DNA from 2 places in the Pseudoclavibacter chungangensis genome. Region 1 is predicted to be linked to the other one. Evidence: predicted binding sites of a transcription regulator. Region 1 holds the regulator's gene; the other holds the start of a gene.
What was found. The regulator LexA, encoded in region 1, represses DNA repair genes until DNA is damaged. The targets are predictions, from matches to a motif close to TCGAACANNTGTTCGA.
Positions count from the first base shown of each region.

Region 1 (10,942 bases):
ACGCCGAGCCGCCGCCGAACGTCGGTGCGGGCGGAGTGCTCGCCCCGAACACGGGCGCTTCCGGTGCCTGCGAGGTCGGCGGCTGTGGGCCGCCGAACGGACTGCGGCCTGACGCGGCGTCGCCCACGACGAGATCCGGCACCGTTCCGCCCGCCGCGCCGTCGGCAGTGCCGATCGTTCCCGGGATTCCCGCGCTGAACGGCGTCGTCGGAATCGTGAGTCCCTGTGCGGGCGGCACACCGACGGGTGTCGCGTCCCACGGGGCGGTGCTCGACGCGGGCGGCTCGTCGCCCTGCGGCGGCGCACCGATCCGGCCGGGGTGCGCCTGCGGGGCCGCGCCGAACGGACTCGCGTCGTGGCGTGGCGTCCCGGCACCGCCGGAAGCCCCGTCAGCGGCCCCGTCGAACGCCGCGACGTGAAGCTTCGCGGGCATCCCACGCTCGTCGAACCCGGCGTACATCGCCACCTCGACGGGGGCGCCGTGGCCGTCGCGGTCGAACATGAGCGCGACGATCGTCTCCTGGCGGCCGGGGAAACTGACCTCGGTGCTGTGGCGTCCGGCGAGACGAGCGTCCTGCAGGGCGGGCTGAACGGCGTCCCGGATCCACCCGTCCCACGGGAACCGCCCGTCGCGGTGCTGGTCGCGCAGCCCCGCGTCCGCGGCGACGAAGAGCCCGTCACCCGTGTCGAGAACGGGGACGACGCCCGGAGACTCGTGCCAGAACGCGTTCGCGGGTAAACCGCTCTGGGATGCCTCGGCATCGCCCGTGAGCTCGACGGTGATCGCACGCACGAGTGGCGGGCCGGCAGCGTCGCCCGGCCGGATCGTGACGAGCACGCGGTAGATGTCGGCGGGGACCCGGACGACGACGCCGTCGACACCGTTCGTGCCGTCGACGGGCCCCAGATAGAGGGCGCCGGAGGGAACCGCGACGTCGCCGCCGAGGATGATCTCGAGCGGCGCGCCATCCGTTCCGTCGCTGCGCAGCGCGCTCGCGCGGCGGAAGAACGCGTCGTCCGGCGAATTCAGTGACCGCATGGAGTGCCCCCGGTTCGAAGCCGACGGTGCCCTGAACGCCCCCGTTCGTCGCACCACCGGTCGGACCGGCCGATTGAGCGGCCGCCCGGCCGGGGCATCCCGGCGGATGCGTCCCTGGGCGGAACGGACGCGTCCGGCGACGTCGTGGGGCACCGTGACCGCAGCGCGGTCCCGCTCACCCTACCGGAGGGCGCGGCGAGCGCTCCCACCGTGTACTCGGCCGCGGGCGACGCCCGACATCGGCCTCACATCGCGGCGGACGGCCGAGGTCCCCGGCGAACGTAGAATCGGTGCACCATGACTGAGACGGCCACCAGGATCGCGCCATCGCCCGCCGCCGTTCGCCCGGACGGGACACCACGCACGTTCGAAGTGCGCACGCTGGGGTGCCAGATGAACGTGCACGACTCGGAGCGTATGACGGGTTCCCTGCTCGCGGCGGGGTACTTGCCCGCACCGGACGACGCCGAGCCCGATGTCGTCGTCATCAACACGTGCGCGGTCCGCGAGAACGCCGACAACCGCCTCTACGGCAATCTCGGACAACTCGCGGCGGTGAAGCGCGGCCACGACGGGATGCAGATCGCCGTCGGTGGTTGCCTCGCCCAGAAGGACCGCGGCACGATCATCGAGCGCGCCCCCTATGTCGACGTCGTGTTCGGGACGCACAACCTCGGGTCGTTGCCGAGCCTGCTCGAGCGCGCCCGTCACAACGACGAGGCCCAGCTCGAGATCCTGGAGTCGCTCGAGGTCTTCCCCTCGACCCTCCCGACCAAGCGGGAGTCGAGCTACGCGGGGTGGGTCTCGATCTCGGTCGGCTGCAACAACACGTGCACGTTCTGCATCGTGCCGTCACTTCGTGGCAAGGAGAAGGACCGGCGCCCCGGGGACGTGCTCGCGGAGGTGCAGGCCCTCGTCGACGACGGTGCCATCGAGGTCACCCTCCTCGGGCAGAACGTCAACTCCTACGGCGTCGAGTTCGGCGATCGGCTCGCGTTCGGCAAACTGCTCCGCACGATGGGCGGCGTCGAGGGGCTGGAACGCGTCCGGTTCACGAGCCCACACCCCGCGGCGTTCACCGACGACGTGATCCTCGCCATGGCGGAGACGCCGAACGTCATGCCCCAGCTGCACATGCCACTCCAATCCGGGTCCGACCGCGTCCTGAAGGCCATGCGACGGTCGTACCGATCGAAGAAGTTCCTCGGCATCCTCGAGCGCGTCCGCGAGCACATGCCGCACGCGGCGATCTCGACCGACATCATCGTCGGGTTCCCCGGCGAGACGGACGAGGACTTCGAGGAGACGCTGCGGGTCGTCGAGGCTTCGCGGTTCGCGAACGCGTTCACGTTCCAGTACTCCGTCCGCCCGGGGACGCCCGCCGCGACGATGGACGGCCAGGTGCCGAAGCACGTCGTCCAGGAACGCTACGAGCGCCTCGTCGCACTGCAGAACCGCATCGGCCTCGAGGAGAACCGCTCCCTCGTCGGTTCCACGCAGGAGGTCATGGTCGCGAGCCACGAGGGGCGCAAGGACGGCACGACCCACCGGCTCACGGGTCGGGCCGAGGACAACCGGCTCGTGCACTTCTCGTTCCCCGAGGACGCCGCCGCGCCCCGGCCGGGGGACGTCGTCACGGTTCGGATCTCCTACGCCGCGCCCTCGCACCTGCTCGCCGACGATCCGTCCGGCGCGGCTCCGCCCGTCCGTCGGACTCGGGCCGGCGACGCGTGGGACCGTGCGCAGGCCGACTCGTGCGGGGTGCCGTCATCCGCCGGAACGGGCGGCCTCTCGCTCGGCCTGCCCACGCTCCGCATCGGGGCGCCGGCGCCCGCCCGGCGCTGACGTGCTCGTCGTCGGTGGCGCGACCGGGACGGGCAAATCGGCCCTCGCACTCGAGATCGCGGGACTGCTCGAGGCCTCCGGCACACGGGCCGAAGTGGTCAATGCGGACGCGATGCAGCTCTACCGCGGCATGGACATCGGGACGGCGAAACTGCCGCCGGAGGACCGCCGCGGGGTCGAGCACCACCTGCTCGACGTCCTCGACGTCGACGAGGACGCGAGCGTCGCCGCCTATCAGCGGACGGCCAGGTCGACCATCGAGTCGATCGAGCGACGCGGCGCCGTCCCCGTCCTCGTCGGGGGATCGGGACTCTACATCTCGGCGGTCTGCTTCGATCTGCGTTTCCCCGGCACGGACGACGCCGTGCGCGCGCGTCTGGAGGCCGAGCTCGAGCAGTGGGGGCCGGGCATGCTCGCACGACGACTGGCCGAGTACGACCCCGTCGCCGCCGAGAAGATCGGTCCGCACAACGGACGGCGGATCGTGCGTGCACTCGAGGTCATCGCGATCACGGGACGACCGTTCTCCGCGACCCTCCCCGACCACGACTCGTGGTGGCGACCCACGACGTTCGTCGTCCTCGAGCAGCCGCGGGAGGTGCTGACCCCCCGCCTCGATGCGCGGGTCGTTGCCATGTGGGACCAGGGGATCGTGGCGGAGACGGCGCGGCTCCTCGAGTCGGGCCTCGAGCGGGGGACCACGGCCAGACGTGCGATCGGCTACGCGCAGGCGATCGGCGAGCTGCGTGGGGAACTCACCCGGGACGAGGCGATCGCGGAGGCGCAGGCCCTCACCCGGAAGTACGCACGCCGTCAGGTCGGCTGGTTCCGACGGTACGAGAGCGCCATCCGGCTCGACGCGGGCGACCCCTATGCGGCCGGTATCGTCGTCGACGCGGCGCGGGAGGCGGGCACGCTCCTCGGCGCGACCGGCCCGTGACGACTCGCCCGCAGTACCCCGGACGCACGGCGACCTACGATGGTCGTATGACCACGTTCCGCTTCACCAAGGGGCAGGCGACCGGCAACGACTTCGTTCTCGTCGCGGACCCCGAGGGCACCGCGCCGCTCTCGCCCACGCAGATCGCCGCCCTCTGCGACCGGCACTTCGGGGTCGGCGCCGACGGCCTCATCAGGGCGGTCCGCTCCGAGCACCTGCCCGAGGGGGCGGCCGCGCTGGCGGAGGACCCCGACGCGACGTGGTTCATGGACTACGCCAACGGTGACGGCTCGGTCTCGGAGATGTGCGGCAACGGCGTGCGCGCCTACGTGCGGTTCCTCGTCGACACCGGTCTCGCGACGCTCGGGGTCGGTGAGACGATCGCGATCGGTACGCGCGCGGGCGTGAAGCGCGTGGAACGGAGCGAGGACGGGTTCCGCGTCGACATGGGGCGCTGGGCGCTGCGAGGTGGCGAACCGCTCGTGTCGGCGCACGGGCTCGAGGTCGATCGTCCCGGCCTCGGCATCGACGTCGGCAATCCTCACGTCGTCGTCGCGCTCTCGTCGAACACGGAGCTCGAGGCGCTCGACCTCGCTCGACCGCCCGTGCTCGATCCGGCACCGCCCGCGGGCGCGAACGTCGAATTCGTCGTTCCCGCCGAGCCGCTCGTGAGCGGGGGCATCGGTCGCATCCGGATGCGCGTGAGCGAGCGCGGTGTGGGGGAGACGCTCTCGTGCGGGACCGGCGCCGTCGCCGCGGCCCTCGCCGTTCGGCACTGGGCGGGTGCCGGTGCCCCGGACCGGTGGCGCGTGGGCGTTCCCGGCGGCGTCGTCGAGGTCGCCGTCGCCGGTGCACCGGGGGAGGAGCGGGTGACGCTCGCAGGACCCGCAGAGCTCGTCTTCGACGGCAATCTCGAACTCCCGTCCCCGGTGACCGCGGGATGAGCGCACGACGTGTGCGTGCGGCGTCCGCGTGCCTCGCGGTGCTCACGGTGGCACTCCTGAGCGGCTGCGCGGGCGCGACGAACGGCGTCGACGAGGTCGAGGACACGGCGGCCCCGAGCGCGACGGCGACCCCGGAGCCCACGCTCGAGATCGCGGCCGTCGCGGATCCGGGCCACGGCTGGATCAGCGTCTCCGGGACCGTCACCGGGGTCGCCGGCCAAGGGACGTGCACCGTGACGATCTCGCACGAGGGGGAGGAGGATCGCGTTCGCACCTCGACCGCACTTCCGAGCGAACGGGGCACGACGTGCGGTCACCTGTCCGTGGAGGTCGCCGCATCCGGCCTGTACGAGATCCGTCTCGAGGTGACGGAGCTGACCCCGGATCCGCTCACGGCCGAGACCTCGATCGAGTACACGGCGGCCTGACCCCGTTCGCTCGCCGCCGATGCCGCGTCAGCGCGGACGTCGCACCGTGAGAACGCGGAAGCCGCGCGCGTTCGCGGTGCGCTCCACGGTGGCGGGAGCGAACCGTTCCGTCAGCCATCGCTGCAGGGAATCCGCACCGAGCTGTTTCGCGACGACGAGATGCGCCTCGCCCCCGGGCGCCAACCGCGGCAGCCATGCGTCGAGGAGCTCGTGCAGTGCTGCCTTGCCGATACGGATCGGCGGGTTCGACCAGATCACGTCGAAGGTCAGCTCGGGCGGCACGTCCCGCGCCGTGCCCGCGTGGAGATTATCGAGCCCCAGCGTGCGTGCGTTGTCGGCCGTCAGGGCGACCGCTCGTTCGTTCACGTCGACGGCACGGACGTCGAGTCCGGGCGCCTCGAGTGCGAGGGCGATCGCGATGGGACCCCAGCCGCAGCCGAGATCGAGGGCGGTCCCCGTGGACGGCGGCGGCGGCACGCTGTCGAGGAGGACGGCGGTGCCCGTGTCGAGGTGCTCGGCGCTGAAGGTCCCCGCCGCCGTCGCGACCTCGACCCGGTGGCCGCGCAGCTCGACCGTGATCGTGCGCCGACGATCGGGCGCCCCGGGCGACGCGGTGAAGTAGTGCTCGGCGTTCATCGCCCCGACGCTAGCAAAGACGTCACGGGGGACACGGGCGTAGACTGGCCGGAATGCTCGATGACGACCGAACCCCCGAAACCGACGCCGCAGGCCACGACGCGCACGAAAGCCGACACCGCGACGACGACGTGGTCGCCCGCGTGCTCGGCCACGCCGAGGGACGCCGATCGGCGACCGTCTTCTCGGGCGATCAGGCGGGCGGACGGGCGCAGGCCCTCCAGGCCGACGACGCCGCCGCGACGGGAACCACCGACGACGGCGCCCAGTTCGCCCGCGAGGAGCGCGCGGGCCTCCGCCGCGTCGACGGGCTCTCGACCGAACTCGAGGACGTCACCGAGGTCGAGTACCGACAACTTCGGCTCGAGCGGGCGGTGCTCATCGGCGTCTACCGCGCGGGAACGCTCGAGGACGCGGAGAACTCGCTGCACGAACTCGCGGCCCTCGCCGAGACGGCGGGAGCCGAGGTCCTCGACGGTGTGCTCCAGCGGCGGCCGAATCCTGATCCCGCGACGTATCTCGGACGCGGCAAGGTCGCCGAACTCGCGGACATCGTCGCCTCGCTCGGCGCCGACACCGTCGTCGCCGACACGGAACTCGCGCCCAGCCAGCGGCGCGCCCTCGAGGACGCCGTCAAGGTGAAGGTCATCGATCGCACCGCCGTCATCCTCGACATCTTCAGCCAGCACGCGAAGAGCCGGGAGGGCAAGGCGCAGGTCGAGCTCGCGCAGCTCGAGTACCTCCTCCCACGCCTGCGCGGTTGGGGCCAGTCGATGTCCCGACAGGCGGGTGGACAGGTCGGTTCCTCGGGTGCGGGGATGGGGTCGCGCGGCCCCGGTGAGACGAAGATCGAGTTGGATCGTCGTCGCATCCACACGCGCATGGCGAAGCTGCGTCGACAGATCGCCGGTATGAAGTCCGCGCGCGACACGAAGCGGCAGGAACGTGAGCGCAACGCCGTCCCGTCCGTCGCGATCGCCGGCTACACGAATGCCGGGAAGTCGAGCCTGCTCAACCGGATCACGAAGGCGGGCGTCCTGGTCGAGAACCAGTTGTTCGCGACGCTCGACGCGACGGTCCGTCGCACCGAGACCGAGGACGGCCGGCCCTACACGATCGCCGACACGGTGGGGTTCGTGCGCAACCTACCGCACCAGCTCGTGGAGGCGTTCCGCTCGACGCTCGAGGAGGTGCAGAACGCGGACGTGCTCGTGCACGTCGTCGACGCGTCACACCCCGACCCCGCGGCGCAGCTGTCGACGGTTCGCGACGTGATCGCGGACGTCGACGGGCGCGACATCCCCGAGATCGTCGCATTCAACAAGTCCGATCTCGTGGGGCCCGAACGCGAACTCGAACTGCGAGCCCTCGTCCCGGACGCCGTGTTCGTGTCGGCTCGAACGGGGGCGCGCGTCGAGGAGCTCCTCGAGCGCATCGCCGGAACGCTCCCGACCCCCGAGGTCGAGCTCGATCTCGTGGTCCCGTACTCGCGGGGGGACCTCGTCTCCTACCTGCACGATCGCGGGGCGGTGCTCTCGAGCGAGCACATCGCGGACGGCACTCGGCTGCGCGCTCGCGTCCACCCCGATCAGCTCGGGCTCTTCGACGGGCTCATCGAGCATCCCGAACTCGTTCCGGGGTTCGAGGCCACTCGGCCCGGCGTCCGTCGTCGGCCGGCGGGTACGCCGCGCGACTGAGAGCGGTTCGCGGTGCTGGCCCGCGCGAACCGACGCGGGCCCGTGTGGACGGACGGGTCCGTCGCCCGGCTTCGGTGCGACCCGCTCAGATCGAGCGGAGGACCGCCACGACCTTGCCGAGGATCTCGGCCTCGTCGCCCGGGATCGGTTCGAACGCCGAGTTGCGGGGGAGCAGCCACGTGTGACCGTCGCGCTGGCGGAACGCCTTGACCGTCGCCTCGCCGTCGAGCATGGCCGCGACGATGTCGCCGTTCTCGGCGACCCGCTGCTGGCGGACGACGACCCAGTCGCCGTCGCAGATCGCGGCGTCGATCATCGACTCGCCGACGACGCGGAGCAGGAACAGCTCGCCGCCGCCGACGATCTGGCGCGGGAGCGCGAACACGTCCTCGACCTGCTGCTCCGCCGTAATCGGTGTGCCCGCGGCGATGCGGCCGACGAGCGGCACGTACGCTGCATCGGCCTTCGGCTCGTCGATCGCGTCGTCGACACCGGGGACCTCGACGAGCACCTCCATCGAGCGTGAGGCCCCGGGCGTACGCCGGATCGCGCCGGCCAGCTCCAATTGCGTGAGTTGGTAGGCCACGCTCGAGAGCGAGGCGAGGCCGACGGCGTCACCGATCTCCCGCAGTGACGGTGGGAAGCCACGCTGCACGACGGTGTGTGCGATGTGCGCGAGGATGCGCTGCTGCTTCTCGCTGAGCGGCTTTGCCCCGTCCGGGGCGGTGCGTGCGGCCATCGTGGCCTCCGATCTCGGCGGTTCGAGCGCGTGTCCGTGGGTGGTGGTGCACTCGTCGTGTTCGGCAACGACGATACCGGTCGTCAGGTGCGGAACGCACATTTCTTCGAGTGTCGTCTCGAACACCTCTCCGAAACATCGGTACAGCGGGTTGACATCACGAGGAAATCGAACGTATATTCGAGACAGATGTTCGAAGGGGCCTCCCGGCCGAGGCCCCTTCGCACATCTCGAGCACGAGGAGCCGTCATGAGCATCGCCGTTGTCGCCGAACGTCCCGCCGGGGTCTCGCTGTCGAGCCACGTGCCGTCCCGCCCGGCCGAGTCGAGTCGAACGACGTCGGACGCACGGGGCGTCGGCCGTTCCCGCGTATCGGGACGTTCGCTCCGTCTCACGACCCGCGGTCGCGTGGTGTTCGGCGCGCTCGCGCTCGTCGCCCTCGCGGCACTCGGATTCGGCACCGCGAGCGCCATTGCGGCGGTCCCGAGTGCGGTCGCGACCGACGTTGAGGCCACCACCGACTTCACCTATGTCACGGTTCAGCCCGGTCAGTCCCTCTGGGACATCGCGAGCACCATCGCCGACGATCGTGACGTCCGCGACGTCGTCGCCGAGATCAGCACGCTGAACGGGCTGCAGGGCGCGCAGATCGAGCCCGGTCAGCGTCTCGCGCTTCCCACCTGGGTCTGAGCGCGAGACATCGATCGGAGCGCGACGACGCGCACCGTGGAGGTGTCCGTCCTCCGGCGGTACGCGCCGCCGCACGACGGCGCTCTAGCATGGTGGGGTGACCCAGCTCGACGATCTCCCCATCCGTGACGACCTCCGCGGCCTCAGTCCGTACGGCGCCCCACAGCAGCCTGTGCGCGTCGCCATCAACGTGAACGAGAACCCGTACCACGTGCCCGAGGTCGTCGCCCACCGGATCGTCGAGGCCATCGCGCGGGAGCTGCCCGGGCTCAATCGGTACCCGGACCGCGAGTTCACGGCACTCCGCGAGAAGCTCGCCTCCTATCTCGGCCACGATCTGACACCCGATCAGCTGTGGGCGGCGAACGGCTCGAACGAGATCATGCAGCAATTGCTGCAGGTGTTCGCGGGGCCCGGGCGACGCGTGCTGAGCTTCTCGCCCAGCTATTCGATGTATCCGCTCCTCACGCGCGGTGTCGGGAGCGAATTCGTCACCGCGTCCCGCGACGACCGCTTCGCCGTGACACCGGAACTCGCACGCGAGGCGATCGAGCGCGAACAGCCCGACGTGACCATCCTCTGCACGCCGAACAACCCCACGGGGACCGGCATGTCGCTCGAGACCATCGAGGCCGCCTACGCGGCGACGACGGGCGTGCTCATCGTCGACGAGGCCTACGCGGAATTCCGGCACGACGGCGAGCCCAGCGCACTCGAACTGCTGCCGGGACGCGAACGCCTCGTCGTCTCCCGCACCATGAGCAAGGCGTTCGCGTTCGCGGGCGTACGGGTCGGGTACTTCGCGGCGGCGCCCGTCGTGGCCGACGCGGTGCGCCTCGTTCGACTGCCCTATCACTTGTCCGCACTCACCCAGGCGGCCGCGGGGGCTGCGCTCGACTGTGCCGACGTCATGCTCGGTCAGGTCGAGGCGATCCGTGTGCAGCGCGACCGCATCGTCGAGGAGGTGACGGCGCTCGGCTACGCGCCCTATCCGAGCGAGGCGAACTTCGTGCTCATCGGTGGCGTGGACGACCCGCGCGCAATCTTCGAGGGGATGCTCGAGCGCGACATCCTCATCCGCGATGTCGGGCTCCCCGGCACGGTGCGCGTGTCGGCCGGTACGGAAGAGGAGACGAGCGCGTTCCTCGCGGCGCTGGCGGAACTCAGCCGTCCCGCGACGGCCTAGGGTTGATGACATGAGCACACCACGGACCGCCACGGTGACGCGGTCGACGAGTGAGTCCTCGATCGAGTTGACGATCGATCTCGACGGGACCGGTGTCGCGGACATCGCGACGACGGTGCCGTTCTACGACCACATGCTCACGGCCTTCGCGAAGCACTCGCTGAGCGACCTCACCGTGCGTGCGAGCGGCGACACGGACATCGATGTGCACCACACGGTCGAGGACACGGCCATCGTGCTGGGGCAGGCGATCCGTCTCGCGCTCGGCGACAAGTCCGGCATCGCCCGCTACGGCGACGCACTCGTCCCGCTCGACGAATCGCTCGCCCGGGCGGTCGTCGACATCTCGGGGCGACCGTTCCTCGTCCACGAGGGGGAGCCCGAGGCGTTCGTCTATCACCTCATCGGCGGTCACTTCACGGGTGCGATGGTGCGTCACGTGTTCGAGGCGATCACCTTCCACGCCGCGCTCACGGTGCACATCGACCTCGTGCGGGGACGCGATCCGCACCACATCGCGGAGGCCGAGTTCAAGGCGTTCGCCAGGGCGTTCCGTGCGGCCAAGCGTCGTGACCCCGAGGTCGTCGGCGTGCCCTCCACGAAGGGCAGCCTGTGACGACGGGGCGGCCGAGCGTCGTCGTCCTCGACTACGGCTCGGGCAACGTCCACTCGGCCGTCAAGGCGCTCGAGGCGGCCGGGGCCGACGTGGCACTCACCGACGATCGCGTGGCCGCGAGCGAGGCCGACGGACTCGTCGTTCCGGGTGTCGGTGCCTTCGCGAACGTCATGCGCGCACTC
Region 1 is NZ_JACCFV010000001.1:1,976,917-1,987,858, reverse strand. Features, by position in the region: gene HNR16_RS08925 (hypothetical protein) at 1-1,039, opposite strand, end outside; gene miaB (tRNA (N6-isopentenyl adenosine(37)-C2)-methylthiotransferase MiaB) at 1,337-2,884, shown strand; gene miaA (tRNA (adenosine(37)-N6)-dimethylallyltransferase MiaA) at 2,886-3,824, shown strand; gene dapF (diaminopimelate epimerase) at 3,872-4,768, shown strand; gene HNR16_RS08905 (hypothetical protein) at 4,765-5,196, shown strand; gene HNR16_RS08900 (class I SAM-dependent methyltransferase) at 5,224-5,832, opposite strand; gene hflX (GTPase HflX) at 5,886-7,529, shown strand; gene lexA (transcriptional repressor LexA) at 7,615-8,268, opposite strand; gene HNR16_RS08885 (LysM peptidoglycan-binding domain-containing protein) at 8,518-8,958, shown strand; gene HNR16_RS08880 (histidinol-phosphate transaminase) at 9,056-10,144, shown strand; gene hisB (imidazoleglycerol-phosphate dehydratase HisB) at 10,155-10,760, shown strand; gene hisH (imidazole glycerol phosphate synthase subunit HisH) at 10,757-10,942, shown strand, end outside.

Region 2 (10,942 bases), 140 kb from region 1:
CAGGACGGCGGACGCGGCCACGATGTACGCGTTGAACGCGAGCCCGCCCGCGACGATCCAGAGGTAGACGATCGCGTCGTCGGCCACCTCGGCGGGAGTGCCCACGAGGTCGACGAGGACGACCGCGCCGAGGGCGACGGCGAGCGCGAGGACGATCCCGAGGGCGCTGCTCGAGCGGAGCGCGATCGCCACCGAGCGGCGCGCGGCGTCGAGGCGCCCGGCACCGAGTTGCTGCGCGATGACGACGAGCGCACCGATCGAGAACAGCACGGACACGTCGTAGACGACGCCGAGGATCTGGTTCGCGGTCGCGACGGCCGCATTGAGCTCGGGCGATGCGGCGCTCAACAGCGCGACGTTCCCGAGCGTCGCGAGCAGCGTGAACACGGTGATCGCGAGCAGCGGCCAACTGAGCCGGAGGAGCCCCTTGCGCACGAAGGTGGGCGACGACATGGGACCTCCGGAGGTCAGGGTCCCCTCAGCCTATTGGGCACCCGACCGCGCACGGTCCCGGTTCAGAACCCCGCGCCACGCACCTCCCGGTGGTTCGCGTCCTGCTTCGACGCGTAACTCGAGCCGGTGACGTGGTCCACCCGCTCGTCGAACGCCTGCATGCCGACGACCTCCGCGCTCGTCTCCGTCTCGTGCCGGTGGCGCTTGTCGGTGTTGCGGTAGTACGTGTACATGATGAAGAAGAACACGGGCCCCGAGAGGAGGAACAGGAGCGGGACCCAGCTCCCGTCGTCCGAGGATCCGCTGGAGGACGCGAGTGCGATGCCGAGCGCGTGGGTGATGATCATGTCCGCCTCACCAGAGGATCAGGGCCGAGAGGCCGGCCGCGATGACGCCGAGCACTTCGGCGATGCCCGTGAAGACCCAGAGCCGCGTCATGTTGAGCGGGACCGAGCCCATCGTCTCGCCCGTGCGACCGTTGACGGCGATGTAGTGGAGGAGCTTGCGACCGCCCGACTTCTCCTCCTGGTAGCTGTAGAGCCACACGGGGAGGTACGCCGCGATCCACCGCTCCCCCATGATCTCGACGTCGCGCCGGTCCCAGCGCACACCGCGGTCGTAGAAGGAGATGGTGTCGAGGCTGCGGTACCGGCCGATGTCCTCCGTCTGCATCGCGGCGGGTTCGTAGAGCGCATCGACGTCGACGTCGCGACGCTGGGAGCTGAACCCCGCGAGGTAGTTCGCGTCGTAGACGACCGCGTTCTTCGTGTCGAACGGCATGATCGAGTTGATGATGTTGTTCGTGTTGCGTGATGCGTCCTGGTCGCGCTTGTCGGAGGCCGACTCGAGCGTCAGGTCGTCGACGTGGAGCGAGAACCGACGCCCGACGCGGTAGACGTCGTAGTCGAATCGGCGCTCCGTCTCGTCCTTGCCGACCGAGACGGTGTACGTCCGCGTCGTGTGCTCCCCCTCGCCCTCGAACGTCAGGTTCGCGTTGACGTCGACGATCATGTAGGGGAGGTAGACGCCGAGCACGTTCTCCGGGCTGAACTCGCGGATGAAGCGGCGGTTCGCGAAGAATCGACGCTTCTTGACGAATGCGCCGATCCGTTCGACGGCCGCGTCCTTCGGGAGCGAGAACGGGAGGACGACGTCGGGGACGGCACCGTTCGGCATCTGCTCGTTGATCGAGAGCGTGTTGCGACACCACGGACACCTGGCCTGCATCGCGTGGTTCGTGTCGATCGAGATCTCGGCACCGCACGCGGCGCACTTGAAGCTCACGACCTGGTCGGTGCCGGGCACGATGTTCTGTGAGCCGGATCCGATGACGCGCCCTCGCAGGTCGCCGATCGGGGTGTCGAGGTGGAACGCCTCGGTCGCGAGGGGGGTGCTCCACGCGTGACGGCAGAAGTGGCACACGAGCATGCCGCTCGGGATGTCGAGCTGGATGTCGCTCGATCCGCAGCTCGGGCACTTGCGGATTCCGTCGCCCGAGCCCGCGGCCGTGTCGATGACCGTGGGCCCGTCGTGCTGCTCGTACACGATGTCGGGTGCTTCGCCGGGCCCGTAGCCGGCCTCGCGCTCACGATCCCGGACGCGGTTCACGTCGTCCCACGTCGCGTCCTGGAACGCCTCGGGTGGCGTCACCTCGACCGCCTGATCGGCGGGGATCGGTTGCGGCGGGGGCGGGGCGCCCTGTGCGGCGCTCGCGGGGTCGGCGTACGGCTGCTGCACGGGCTGCTGCTGCACGTGCTGCTGTGCGGACGGCTGCTGACCCGGCCCCGGCGGCACCTGGCCGGGCGCGCCGTGGGGCTGCGACGGTTGCCCGTTCCACGGCGCCCCGGGCGGCACGCCCTGCCCGCCCGTGCCTCGATCGCTCACGATGTCGCCTACAGCCCGAGCGCCTTGGCCTTGGCCGCGTCGTAGTCGGCCTGCGTGATGAGCCCCTGGTCGAGCATCGTCTTGTACTGGGCGAGCTTCGCGATGGGGTCGTCACCGCCCTGTTGGGGCGCCTGGCCCTGCTGCGGTTGCTGATACTGCGGCTGGCCCTGCTGCGGTGCCTGCTCGTACTGCGGCTGGCCCTGCTGCGGCTGCTGATACTGCTGCGGCGGCACCTGCTGGTACGGCTGCTGTCCGGCGGGCTGCTGCAGGCCACCGGCGGCACCGGTCGCGGCGTTGAGGCCCATACCCATCATGGCGATGTTCGTCGCACCGCCACCGCTCTCGCCCGCCGCCTGCATGCCGCGTGCGACGGATTGCTGGAGGAAGGAGTTGCCGCGGTTGCCGCCGAGCGCGTCGGCCTTCTTCACGTCGGAGAGCAGCTGGCGCGTGTCCTCGTCGTACTCGATGGCCTGCAGCGCGACCTTCACGATCGTGAGCCCTCGGTCGCTCGTCCAGCGGTAGCCCTCTTCGACGGCGGCCGAGAGCGACTGGGCGAAGCCCATCGAGTCGCTCTGGATGCGCGCGATGCGGTTCCCCTTGCTCGGGTCGTTCGTGTACAGCGAGAACGCGGGTGCGAGGGCACTCACGACCTCGTTGAACAGCTGCGTCGCTGCATCGTTGTCGAGATCGGTGAAGTCGAACACGTGACCGCCGGGCTGCAGGTAGGTGAGCGGCACGAACTGGCTCGCGAACAGGATCGGGTCGACGATGCGGAGCGTGTAGGTGCCGCGCGTGATGGCCCCGACCTGTGCGCCGAGGTAGGCGTCGTCCCAGTAGATCTCGCTCTGGGTGCCGAAGCGGTTGTTCGGCAGCTCCCGCAGGTTCACGTAGAACACGAGCTGCTGGCTTCCGGGCTGCCCGCCGAATTTGAAGCGCTCCCACGAGGTCTTGATGAGGGGGCTCACGATGCCGTCGCCCGCGAAGACCGACTGCGAGTTCGGGTCGTCACTGCGCCACTCGTAGCCGCCCGGCTGCGCGATGAAGCCCGTGATGCGGCCGTCCTGGAACGTGAGCACGCCCGTGCCCTCGGGGACGACGATCTTGGAGCCGTTCGAGATGATGTTCTCGGAGCCGCGCACGTTGGAGCCGCGACCCGCGTTCTGGCCGGACGGGACGCCGGGGAAGATCGCCGCGGTCGGCGCGACCTGCGGCGGGACGATGAAGTCCTTCCACTGGTCGGCGAGGGTCCCACCGAGTGCTCCGACGAATGCCTGGATGAATCCCACGGTCCTGCTCCTTCGATCTGGGGCGAACCGAGCGGCACGTGCGCGCTCGGGTGGGCCGACGAGGGGTGCCCCGCAGCGTGGGGCCCTTCGCACCTCGGCACCTCATTCGACCACACGCGGCCCCCGTCGCCAATCATCTCGCGGCTGACACCCGGTCAACCTCCCGGCGGGCGCGCGATTGACATGCCCTCGAATATTTGTTCGAATACTCGGCATGCGATGGCAGGGACAGTCGGTGGGCACGGTGGACGATGCGGCCCTGCCCGGCATGGAGCGCGTCGACGGCCTCGTCCGTTCGGTCACGACGCCGGAGTTCGCGGGCGTCACGTTCCACGAGATCATGGCGCGCTCGGCACTCAATCGCGTGCCGCGCGCGTCGGACATGCCGTTCGAGTGGACCGTGAACCCCTACCGCGGGTGCTCGCACGCGTGCGTGTACTGCTTCGCGCGCGGCACCCACACGTATCTCGATCTCGACGGCGGCGAGGACTTCGACACGCAGGTCGTCGTGAAGGTCAACGTGGCCGACGTCCTGCGGCGCGAGCTCGCGCGCCCCTCGTGGTCGCGTGCCGCACTCCAGCTCGGCACGAACACCGATCCGTACCAGCGCGCCGAGGGGCGCTATGCGCTCATGCCGGGCATCATCGACGCGCTCGCCGAGTCGCGTACGCCGTTCACGATCCTCACGAAGGGCACCCTCCTGCGTCGGGACCTCCCCCGCCTCGTCGAGGCGCGCCGCCGTGTGCCGGTCGGTCTGGCGATGTCGATCGCGGTGTACGATGAGTCGCTGCAGCGGTCGATCGAGCCGGGCACGCCGTCGGCCGAGGCCCGCCTCGCGACCGTCCGCCGAGCGGTGGACGCGGGATTCGAGGTGACCGTCTTCCTCATGCCGATCGTCCCCCACCTGACGGACTCGCACGCGGCACTCGACGAGGCGCTCGATCGCGTGCGTCGCGCCGGTGCGACGCGCGTCGTCTGGGGCGCACTGCACCTTCGCCCCGGGGTCAAGCCCTGGTTCATGGCCTGGCTCGAGCGCGAACACCCGGACCTCGTGCCGCGGTACCGCGGGCTCTACCCGGGCACGGCGGTCGACGCCCCGAAGGCGTACCGCTCGTGGCTCTCGGAGCGCGTGCGCCCACTGCTGCGCCGGCACGGCCTCGAGCGCGCGATGCGCCCGCTCGCACAGGGACGATCAGCGTCCGCGGCGCACGAGCCGATCCCGTCCCGGAGCGCCGTGCGCCGGACGGGTCCAGCCGCGACCGTCGGTGCGCCGACCCTGTTCTGAGCCGCTGCGCGCCTTCCCGTTGCATCCAGGTCGGTCCCGTTCGCCTCCACGTCGGCATCCACGTCGTCCCACGTCCGAGCGTGACGCCTGTGACGCGGCCACCTTGACTTCAAGTGCACATGAAGTCTTACAGTGGGTGCATCCGGACGGTGAACGTCCGGCAGACGACGAACCTGGAGTCCGGATGACGATGACGCTCGCGACCGACCTGGCGACCGCGTTCAAGGACGCGTTCCGCGAGCACCCCGCGGGGACCGCACTGATCACGGCCGCGTCGCCGTCGGGCCCGGTCGGGCTCACGGCGTCGAGCGTGGCCTCGGTGGGCCTCGATCCGGTCGCGATCTCGTTCTCGGTGACCCGGGCGACGGGCAGCGCCGGGGCACTCCTCGCGGCCGACACCGTGCTCGTGCACCTGCTCGACGCCCGTCACGTCGCGATCGCGCAGCAGTTCGCGGTGAGCGGTGGCGAGCGGTTCTCGCCCGCCCAGGGCTGGGAGACGCTCGAGACCGGTGAGCCGTTCCTGCCCGTCGTGCGGACGGCACTGCGGGCGCGCCCGCTGCACCGGATCCCCGTCGGCGCGTCGACCCTCGTCGTCGCCGAGGTGCTCGACATCCGCAGCGGCCCCGCGGCCGAGCCCGTCGTGTACCACGATCGCGCGTTCCGCTCGCTGGGCGCCCCGCACTGATCCTCCGCCCCGCGACCCATCCGACCCGCGACACCGTCGCTTCCCGAACCAACCGGACGTCCACCCGGACGATTCCGGTCCCCCTTCGCCGTGTGTGCGGCGAACCGATGAAAGGACCGACCGTGGCTGAATTCACGCTTCCCGATCTTCCCTACGACTACGCCGCACTGGAGCCCCACATCTCGGGCCGCATCATGGAGCTCCACCACGACAAGCACCACGCCGCCTACGTCAAGGGCGCCAACACCGCCATCGAGCAGATCGCCGAAGCCGCCTCCACCGGCGACCTCGCCAACATCAACAAGCTCGAAAAAGACCTCGCCTTCAACCTCGGCGGCCACAACAACCACTCCATCTTCTGGAAGAACCTCTCCCCCGAGGGCGGCGAACCCCACGGCGCCCTCAAGGACGCCCTCGAGAACCGCTTCGGCAGCATCGAGAACTTCCAGAACCTCTTCACCTCCGTCGCCCTCGGCGTCCAGGGCTCCGGCTGGGCCGTCCTCGGCTACGACGACACCGCCGGCAACCTCACCACCTTCCAACTGTTCGACCAGCAGGGCAACATCCCCTTCGGCGTCACCCCCCTGCTCCTGCTCGACGTCTGGGAACACGCCTACTACCTCGACTACCAGAACGTCCGCGCCGACTACGTCAAGGCCTTCTGGAACATCGTCAACTGGAACGACGTCGCCGAGCGCTACACCACCGCAACCAACTGACACCCCCACACAAACACCGCGGGCCCGCACCAACCGGTGCGGGCCAACGGCATTCACGCGTCCCGGGGCCGCTCCGGTCAGTCCTCGTCGAGGAGGGCGGCGGCGAACATGGGGCGCGCGGCGTCCTCGCTCGGCGGGTGGAAGAGGCCGGCCGCGGCGTCGCGGTAGAGGCGGCTCGCCTCGGAGCGGTTGTCGAACCCCGCACCGCCCGAGCAGCGCAGCGCGATCTCGGCCGCATCGAGCGCGGCCCGGGCCGCAGCGATGCGCGCGCTCACGAGCCGGAGCGGCCAGGCGGCGCCGTGGTCGACGAGTTCGTCGACGTCGCGCGTGATCGCGTCGAGCTGGGCCGAGACGGGCTCGAACGAGCTGAGGCCGTCGGCGATGCGCACGCGCCACTCGGACACCTCGGCGAGTGTCGTCCCGGCCTTCGCGGAGCGGCGTGCGCGCAGCGCCTCGGCGGCGACGCGGAGCGAGCGCTCGGCGACACCGGCGTAGACGGAGCCGATGAGCAGCTGGAAGTTCGCGGTGATGCCGAACGTCAGGAGGTCGGGGTGGCGTCCGGGCGGGATGCGTCGGACGACGCGGTCGGCGCGCATGCGTGCACCGTCGAGCGTCGTCGCGCGGCTCTGCGAACCGCGCATGCCGAGCACGTCCCAGTCCTCCGAGACCGTGATCCCGTCGGTCTCGCGATCGAGGAATCCGAACACGAGGCGCGGGTCGTCGGGGTCGGCGGTATCGAGCCCGTGGGTGATGAGTCGCGTCCACGCGGGCGAGAGCGAGGTGAAGATCTTGACGCCGCTCAGCAGGTAGTCGCCGTCGGGCGCACGCTCGGCGACGGTGTTCGAGCCCTGCAGCACCCAGTCGTTGCCGGGCTCGCTGATCCCGAACGCGAAGAGCTCACCGTCGGCGGCGTCACGGAACACGTCGTCGAGCGAGTCGTCGCCGCGCTCGGCGAGGACGCGCGCGACGCCCGTGCACATGAGGTGCATGTTGACGGCGAGCGCGGTCGCGCCCGCTGCGGTCGCGAGGCGGCGCTGCAGGCGCGCAACCTGCTGCAGCGTGAGCCCCGGGCCGCCGAACGATTCCGGTACGAAGAGGCGCAGGTAGCCGCGATCGCGGAGCTCGGCGAGGTCGTCGTCGAAGAAGGCGTTCTGCCGGTCGACCTCCCCGGCCCGCTCGCGGATGCGCTCGAGCAGTTCGTCGGGCAGGTACTCCTGCTCCAGTTCGGCGATCCTCGCCAGTCGGTCGGTCATGCCGTCTCCTTCCCGTCCGCGCGCGCGAACAGCAGCGCGCCGTTGTGTCCGCCGAACCCGAACGAGGTCGAGAGGACGGTGGGGACGTCGGCCGCGCGTGCCGTGCCGGCGACGATGTCCCATCCCTCGAACGCCGGGTCGTCGAGGTTGATGGTCGGCGGGACGAGCCCGGTCCGCATCGTCTCGATCGCGATGAGCGCCTCGACGACGCCGGAGGCGCCGAGGAGGTGGCCCGTGCTGGACTTCGTCGCCGTGACGGGGATGCGTCGCGCGTCCGGGCCGAGTGCGCGCTCGAAGGCCGCGATCTCGGCCGCGTCGCCGAGTGGCGTGCCCGTACCGTGTGCGTTGACGTGTGCGACCTCGGCGGTGTCGACGCCGGCGTCCGCGAGGCAGTCGGTGATGGCTCGCGCGGCGCCGCGACCCTCCGGGTGGGGCGCGGTCGCGTGGTGGGCGTCGCTCGAGGCACCGAAGCCGATGACGCGTGCGAGCGGCGCGGCGTCGCGGGCGCGCGCCGCGTCGGCGGCCTCAAGCAGGGTCGCCGCGGCGCCCTGCGCCATGACGAATCCCGTGCGGCCGCGGTCGAAGGGTCGGCTCGCGGTCGTGGGGGCGTCCTCGAAGCCGGTGGCGAGGGCGCGCAGGTTCGCATTGGACGCGAGGTTGACGGGGCCGAGGCAGTCCTCCATGCCGACGACGAGCACGGCGTCGGCGTAGCCGTGTCGGATGCGGCGCATGGCCTCGCCGATGCCGACAGCCCCGCTCGCGCACGTCGCGCACACGGCGTGCGAGGAGCCGCGGGCGCCGCGTCGCTGGCTGATGAGGGCGGCCGCGGCGTCGGGGGCGCCGTGCATCGAGAGCGTGCCCGGAACGGCGCGCGGGCCGCGGGCGTCGAGGGTGCGCGTCGCGGCCTGCATCGCGTCGACGGGCCCCGAGCCGGTGGCGACCACGACGCCGAAGCGCTCGGCGTCCCAGGGCAGGAGCGCCGGGTCTGCGGCGACACCGGCGTGGGCGAGCGCCTCGTCGGCGGCGACGAGTGCCCAGTGCTGGACGGGATCGAGTCGCCGGGCGAGCCGCGGTTCGATGCCCACCGCGGGGTCGAAGCCTCGCACGAGGCCGCCGATGCGGACGGGAAGGCCTACGAACTCGGGGGCGTCGAGTCGGGTCACGGCGCTGCGTCCGTTCACGACGGCGTCCCAGGTCGAGGCGGCGTCGAGCCCGCTCGGCGTGACGGCACCGAGGCCCGTCACGACGACCTCCCGCCGCTCGGTCACAGCCGTGCCACCCGCCCCGCGCGGACGAGGCTCGCGACCTCGCCACGGCGGATCTTGCCGCCGACGGTGCGCGGGAGCTCGTCGACCCGGTACCACCGACGCGGCACGGCCTGGGGTGCGAGTCGTTCGCGTGCGTGGGCACGGAGGGTCTCGACGTCGGGGGCGTCCCCCTCGAGGACGAGCGCGACGACCGCGCCGAGTTGTTCGTGTGGTTCGGCGACGGCACTCACGGCGCCGATGCCGGGGACGCCGTCGAAGGCACGGTCCACCTCGGTGAGGGCGATCTTGTGGCCGCCCGAGATCGCGATGTCCCCCGCGCGCCCGACGAGTTCGAGGGTGCGCCCGTGCAGGCGCCCCTGGTCGTGCACGGTGGCCCATCCCCCGTCGTCGCGAAGTCGCTCGTCGGTGGTCGCGGCGAGGTATCCGTCGGAGCACGCGGCGGCGTGGATCCAGAGGGTTCCGAGTGCGCCGTCGGGCAGCACGGCACCCGTCTCGTCGCGGATCTGTGCGTCGATGCCGTCGTAGAGGTGGATGCGCGTGCCGTCGCCGTCGCGTCCGTCGCCGATGAAGCCGATCTCGGCCGCGCCGTAGTAGCCGATGAGGCGGACGCCGGGCAGGACGGCGGCGAGGCCCGCACGGATCGAGGCGGGGAGGTTCGCGCCGCCCGTCACGACGAGGTCGAGCGTCGCGTAGCGGGCCGGGTCGCGGCGTGCGACGTCCGTGAGGGCCTGGGCGATCGCCGGGACGCCCACGAGTCGCGTGATCCGCTCGCGTTCGATGCGCTGTCCCATCGTGATGGGGTCGAACGCGTCGGCGAGGTGCGCCTCACCACCGGTCGCGAGGCACTCGATGAGTGCGTAGAGGGTGAGGCTGTACGAGAGCGGCCCGGGCGCGAGCGTGGCGACGCCGGGCTCGGGGCCGAGGTGCGCGCTGGAGACGGCGACGTTGGCGCGGTACTGCCGACGGGTCTTGAGGAACGCTTTCGGCTCGCTCGTGGTGCCCGATGAGAAGAGGAGCAGGAACGCCTCGTCGTCGTCGCGGACGGTCGGCGGCGGGGCCGGCTCGACCTCGCGTTCGATGCGGCGGAACTCGTCGGGTGTGACGACGGTGCCGCCCCAGCCACGTGCCGCGAGGGCGTCGCGCAGGTCCTCGCTGTCGGTGACGACGAGGCCGATGCCGGTCGTGAGCACGACGCGGAGGCGGTGCGCGAGGGGCCAGCGCGGATCGATCGTCGCCGAGACGGCGCGGTACCCGGCGAGTCCGGCGACGATACGCGCGGCGTGCGCGGCGGAGCCGATGCTCACGGCCGTGATGGGGATGCCCCGCGTCTCGGGGGCGGGGACGGGCGGCACGGTCGCGGCGGCGTGGAGCCGTTCGACGGCCGCGGCGACCCGCCGCGAGTCCTCGACGAGGCCGGCGTAGCTGAGCGATTCGTCGGGGCCGACGATGGCGGGGCGATCGGGGTGCGCGGCCGCCACCTCCAGCACCGTCCGTGTGATCGGCACCATGGCCTCCCGTGTCTCGTCCCCGGCGTCGTTCGGTCGAGGCCGGGCCCGCCCTCGATCCTATCGCCGCCTTTCTGGACGGAGTTCACCTGCCGACACAGAGCACGCGCCCTCTCGGGCCTGCTCGAAGCCACATCGGGTCGGATCCAAGCCGTGTCAGGAGCGATTGTGTGCGACGGCGGCGCGGACGAGTGCGAGGAACGCGTCCTCGTCCAGTGCGTCGTCCTCGCGCAGGTCGATGGCGCGCCGCGTGCCGGCGTCGAGGCTCGCGTTGAACAGGCCGCTCGGGTCGTCGATCGACGCGCCCTTCGCGAAGGTGACCTTGACCTTGTCACGGTATCGCTCGAGCGTGCAGACGAGTCCGTCGGCCGAGAACGTCGGCACCCCCGCGGGGTTCGTGGGTTTCACCCACTTGCGCTCCTCGCGTGCATCGGGCGCGGCCCGCAGGATGAGGGTGCGCAGCAGGTCGAGGCGTGCGTCGCGCCAGTCGTCGCTCATGCTCGGAGACTACGTCGCCTCGGTGGGTTGGGTGGACGGCGCGCGGTGAGAGGATGTCCCCGATGTTCCACGTCCTCTTCTACGAACCCCGCATCCCCCCGAACAC
Region 2 is NZ_JACCFV010000001.1:1,836,403-1,847,344, forward strand. Features, by position in the region: gene HNR16_RS08245 (MATE family efflux transporter) at 1-453, opposite strand, end outside; gene HNR16_RS08250 (growth/differentiation factor) at 516-800, opposite strand; gene HNR16_RS08255 (TFIIB-type zinc ribbon-containing protein) at 808-2,337, opposite strand; gene HNR16_RS08260 (SPFH domain-containing protein) at 2,346-3,623, opposite strand; gene HNR16_RS08265 (Rv2578c family radical SAM protein) at 3,838-4,908, shown strand; gene HNR16_RS08270 (flavin reductase family protein) at 5,093-5,593, shown strand; gene HNR16_RS08275 (superoxide dismutase) at 5,716-6,312, shown strand; gene HNR16_RS08280 (acyl-CoA dehydrogenase family protein) at 6,390-7,565, opposite strand; gene HNR16_RS08285 (beta-ketoacyl-[acyl-carrier-protein] synthase family protein) at 7,562-8,833, opposite strand; gene HNR16_RS08290 (class I adenylate-forming enzyme family protein) at 8,830-10,341, opposite strand; gene HNR16_RS08295 (DUF1801 domain-containing protein) at 10,495-10,836, opposite strand; gene HNR16_RS08300 (tRNA (cytidine(34)-2'-O)-methyltransferase) at 10,899-10,942, shown strand, end outside.
Region 2: HNR16_RS08265 (Rv2578c family radical SAM protein) is a predicted target of LexA. The motif match lies at 3,813-3,828, and genes of this name have one in related genera.